Regions from separate parts of the Stenotrophomonas sp. YJH_SMC_4 genome, predicted to be linked through region 2. Evidence: riboswitches for the same ligand, from Rfam matches in the RefSeq annotation. Region 2 holds a riboswitch; the other holds the start of a gene.
What was found. A riboswitch is a leader RNA that binds a small molecule or an ion and turns the genes downstream of it on or off. The one in region 2 is predicted to bind cobalamin.
Positions count from the first base shown of each region.

Region 1: linked by a shared signal. The riboswitch ahead of btuB (TonB-dependent vitamin B12 receptor) and the one ahead of AC5P9F_RS14030 (epoxyqueuosine reductase QueH) in region 2 are both predicted to bind cobalamin.

Region 1 is NZ_JCAFUR010000007.1:103,063-105,448, forward strand. Features, by position in the region: gene btuB (TonB-dependent vitamin B12 receptor) at 1-918, opposite strand, end outside; cobalamin riboswitch at 1,034-1,256, opposite strand; gene AC5P9F_RS12845 (histidine phosphatase family protein) at 1,400-1,978, shown strand; gene AC5P9F_RS12850 (TfoX/Sxy family protein) at 2,070-2,386, opposite strand, start outside.
Region 2 is NZ_JCAFUR010000009.1:32,345-34,730, reverse strand. Features, by position in the region: gene AC5P9F_RS14035 (nicotinate phosphoribosyltransferase) at 1-281, shown strand, start outside; cobalamin riboswitch at 415-644, shown strand; gene AC5P9F_RS14030 (epoxyqueuosine reductase QueH) at 805-1,491, shown strand; gene pncA (bifunctional nicotinamidase/pyrazinamidase) at 1,547-2,173, shown strand.

The DNA of each region.
Region 1 (2,386 bases), on a different contig from region 2:
GCCACGTGCACCGAAGTCGCCGAAGTTGTCCGACTCGTTGTCACTGCGGCCGACGTTGGCGGTGAATGCCAGGCGCTCGGACGGGGTGTAGCGCACCTTGCCGGCCAGCACCTGCTGGCGGGTTTCCGAATAGTTGTAGTAACCGTCGTAATGGTTCCTGCCGTCGGCGCGCAGGGCGCTGCCTTCCACGTTCCACTGGTCGTTGAAGGTGTAGCCACCGCGCAGGCTCTTGGACAGGTTGCGGTAACCGTCGCGGTCGGGCTCGTCGGCGAAGCAGCCGGCGAACAGCGTGGCCGAGCCGCGGCAGGCATCGATGCCGTCGGAATGCTGGTAGGCGATATCCGCACCGAACCAGCCGCGTTCGGTACCGCCGCCAATGCCACCGCTGGCTTCACGCAGGCCGTTGCTGCCACCGCCAAGCTGGAAGTGCGGGGCGAAATCACCCTGGTTGCGGCGGGTGAAGATCTGGATCACGCCACCGATGGCGTCGGCGCCGTACAGGCTCGACTGCGGGCCGCGCACGATTTCCACGCGCTCGATCTGCGCCAGCGGCAGGTCCTGGTACATGGCCAGGCCGAGGTCGGCGCTGTTGATGCGCACGCCGTCCACCAGCACTACGGTGTGGCCGGAATTGGTACCGCGCAGGAACAGCGAGCTCTGCTTGCCGAGGCCGCCGGCATTGGCCAGGTTGATGCCGGCGCGACCGCGCAGCAGTTCCTGCAGCGAAGTGGCCTGGCTGGATTCGATCTGGGCGCGGTCGATCACCTGCGCCGGCGCGATGCTGTCCTGCAGGGCGATCGGGGTGCGGGTGGCAGTGACCAGGATCTGGTCGAGCGCGGTGGTGTCATTGGCGGCCTGGGCCAGCGCGGGCAGGGCGGCCAGCACGGCCAGGGACAGCATTCGGGACTGCAGCTTCATGGGGGACTCCGGGTGCCACGCACGCCCGCGTGGCGAAGGGGAGGAGCCGCGAAGGCAGGCGTGCGCCGATGCCGCAGCGCACGCCACGGTCATCCAGCGCCATGCCCACCGCATCGCGACCTGAGGCTTCCGGGCCGGTCTCCGGGCTTGCCGCCGGGTGGCGCGAGGCCACCGTCCAGGCGCCTTCCCATGCCTGCGGCACAGTGGCGGTGTTGCCTGGAACTGACGTGCTTACCGTTGCGGGGGCAGCGCCGGCCTGGCGTGGAATCACGCGTCACCGGCTTCCCGTTTCAACCTGCCGGCCATGGCCGCAGGTCACCTGGAAGTGCGCGCAGTCTACGGCATCGCAGGCCGTCCCGTTGCGTCGCGCCTGCGCGACTGCCTTTGCTGTGCCTTTAGAATGGTTGCTCGATCCCGTGGTGCCGTTGCCGATGTCCGCCCGTTTTCCGCTGTACCTGCGTCGCCCGTCCGGGACGCGCGCATGATCCTCGACCTGGTCCGCCATGCCGGCAATGGCCGTGACGAGTTCCTTGATGGCCGCAGCGACCCACCGCAGCTGGCCGGGCTGCCGCAGGAGCTGGTCGAGGCCTATGCCGGGCAGCGCTGGGAGCGGGTGATCAGTTCACCGCGGTTGCGCGCGCTGCATACGGCGATGGCCCTGGCCACGCCGCGTGGGCTGGACGTGGAAGCGGACGAGGAATGGGAAGAGCTGGACTTCGGCGATTGGGACGGGCGGTCGCTGTTCGACTTGCCGGAGGATGCACTGGCGGCCTTCCATGCCGACCCGCACGCGTTCCCGCCGCCCAATGGCGAGAGCTGGGGCCACTTCGAGCGACGCATCGCGCGCGCGCTGGATCGCCTGCTCGATGATGACGATCCGGTGCCGACGCTGGTGGTCAGCCATGGCGGCCCGTTGCGCATGGTGCTGTCGCAGGTCTGCGGCCTGCCGATGTCGCTGTGCTGGGCGCTGCGTATCGACCACGGCACGCGCCTGCGGGTGTGGCTGGAGCGCGGCGAGATCGGGCTGGTGGGTGAGCTGCTGGAGCTGCAGCAGCCCTGAGCGCACTCGCCGGGCATGGCCCGGCGCTACCGATCCCGCATCACACTGGTAGTGCCGGCCGCTGGCCGGCATCCCCAGGAACGCGGAGGCCTCAATCCTCGTCCGCGCCCCCGGGCACGCTGTCCTCAGCGTCATCGTCGGCATCGAAGCGCTGCTCATGCACCGGGCCCGACGCCGGGCCGGCTGCCTTCAGCGGATGCGCAGCGATGCGTGCTTCGTAATCCTGCACCAGTGCTTCACGCTGTGGCTCGCTCAGCTCCTGCCAATGGCAGTCCAGCAACGCGCCTTCCAGCGAGTACAGCAGGTTCAGGCTGGGCTTGAAGCCGGCGCGCTTGACCTTGACGAAGGCGCCGACGGCTCCGATCGCAACCAGGTCGTCGCGGCTGCGCAGGCCGACCTGGCGCAGCC
Region 2 (2,386 bases):
AGTTCGCGCTGAAGTGCTCGGCGGCACGGGTCGAGGGTGAGTGGATCGACGTCTACAAGGATCCGGTCACCGACGCCGGCAAGGCCAGCAAGCGTGGCCGCATGCGCCTGCTGCGCCGCCTGGACGATGGCAGCCTGCATACGGTGCCACTGCCGGCCAACGGCGACGACACCCTGCCGGACGGCTTCGAGGACGCAATGGTGACCGTGTGGGAGAACGGCCGCCTGCTGCACGACCAGCGGCTGGACGACATCCGCACGCGGGCGGCCGTGGGGCATTGAAGGCGCATCCCGACCGGGGTCAGAGCCCGCTGCGTGGCAGCGGGATCCGACCCCTTCCTTCCGCTGGGGTCGGATCCCGTTGCAGCGCAGCGGGTTCTGACCCCTGCGCTCTTGACCGGCGCCACCAACAGGTCCACCTTGCACACGCCGAAGGTATCCCTCCCATCGCTGCGGCGCGGGGAGGGATTTAAACGGGAATCCGGTGAAGGCGCCTCGCGCGTCCATTCCGGAGCTGCCCCGCAGCGGTGAATGGAAACGAATCCCGCCAACAGCACTGGGCTCGCGCCTGGGAAGCGGCGGGTAGTAGGTGGGCTGCGGCCCGTGTCCATCAGCCCGAATACCGGCCCCGGCCGGGGGACACGACCGTCCCCTGACTCGACCTGGAATCTCCGCGGGGAGGTTGCCGGGGCCGTCGTCGTCCTGCGCGTGCAGGCGGCGTGGCCGCGCGCGTCCTGTTCACGGTATCCGGCCAGACCCGTTCACCCACGCGCTGAGCATGGGCCACCGCCGTTGCCGGCGGTCCATGCGGTACCTGACGATGACCGAGCTCCAACGCCCCACCCTGACCCTGCCCGCCGACGGCAAGCGCCTGCTGCTGCATTCGTGCTGCGCGCCCTGTTCCGGCGAAGTGATGGAGGCGATCACCGCCTCCGGGATCGACTACGCGATCTTCTTCTACAACCCCAACATCCACCCGGTGAAGGAGTACGAGCTGCGCAAGCAGGAGAACATCCGCTTCGCCGAGCAGCACGGCATTCCTTTCATCGACTGCGACTACGACACCGACAACTGGTTCAGCCGTGCACGCGGCATGGAAAACGAGCCCGAACGCGGTATCCGCTGCACGATGTGCTTCGACATGCGCTTCGAGCGCACTGCGCTGTACGCGCACGAGCACGGCTACGACACCATCAGTTCTTCGCTGGGCATCTCGCGCTGGAAGAACATGGCGCAGATCAACGACTGCGGCATCCGCGCCGCCTCGCGCTATGAAGGCCTGCAGTACTGGGACTACAACTGGCGCAAGGGCGGCGGTGCCAGCCGCATGATCGAGATCAGCAAGCGCGAGCAGTTCTACCAGCAGGAATACTGCGGCTGCGTGTACTCGCTGCGCGATGCCAACCGCCATCGCCGCGAGAATGGCCGCGAGCGGATCAAGATCGGCCTGCTTTACTACGGGCAGGACGCTGGGACGCCGCAGGACGATTGACGTGCAGGCATGGGGCGGCCACGCTGGTCGCCCCTTCTGTTGTACCGGAACTGCCATGACCGCCCTGCCCGCCGATGTCGCCCTGCTGGTGATCGACCTGCAGCCGGACTTCATGCCCGGTGGCGCCCTGGCCTGCGACCAGGGCGATGCGCTGGTGGCACCCATTGCCGATCTGCTGGTGCAGCGCCGCTACCGCACCGTGGTGGCAACACAGGACTGGCACCCGGCCGACCATGCCTCGTTCGCCAGCCAGCACCCCGGCCAACGCCCGTTCGAGACCATCCTGCTGCACGCGCAGCCGCAGACCCTGTGGCCGGACCACTGCGTGCAGGGCAGCGCCGGTGCCGCCCTGCACCCGGGCGTGGACTGGACCGTGGCCGACCTGATCCTGCGCAAGGGCACGCGCCAACAGGTGGATTCGTACAGCGCCTTCCGCGAGAACCACGGCCCCGATGGCGAGCGCCCGGCCACCGGCCTGGCCGGCTGGCTGCATGAACGCCGCATCCGCGAAGTGCACGTATGCGGCCTGGCCCGTGACTACTGCGTGCTGTGGAGCGCGCAGGACGCGGTGAAGTCCGGCTTCCGGGTGAAGTTCCTGTGGGAGCTGACCAAGCCGGTGACCGAAGCCAATGACGCGATGGTGCGCGAGGCGCTGGGCAAGGCGGGAATCGCGATCGTCTGAGGCGTGACCGCCGGGCATGGCCCGGCGCTACCGCGCACGTCGCTTATGCCGCCTGCGCGCTCCTGCCCACAAAAACACAATCGATTCATCCAGCCCCCCAACTACGCCCCCCTACAGATCGCGGGACGGCCGAACCGGGGGCTTTTCATTGGATGAAACCAGGATTCGGTAGTGCCGGCCGCTGGCCGGCAACCTCGGGACCTCTGCAGTTAC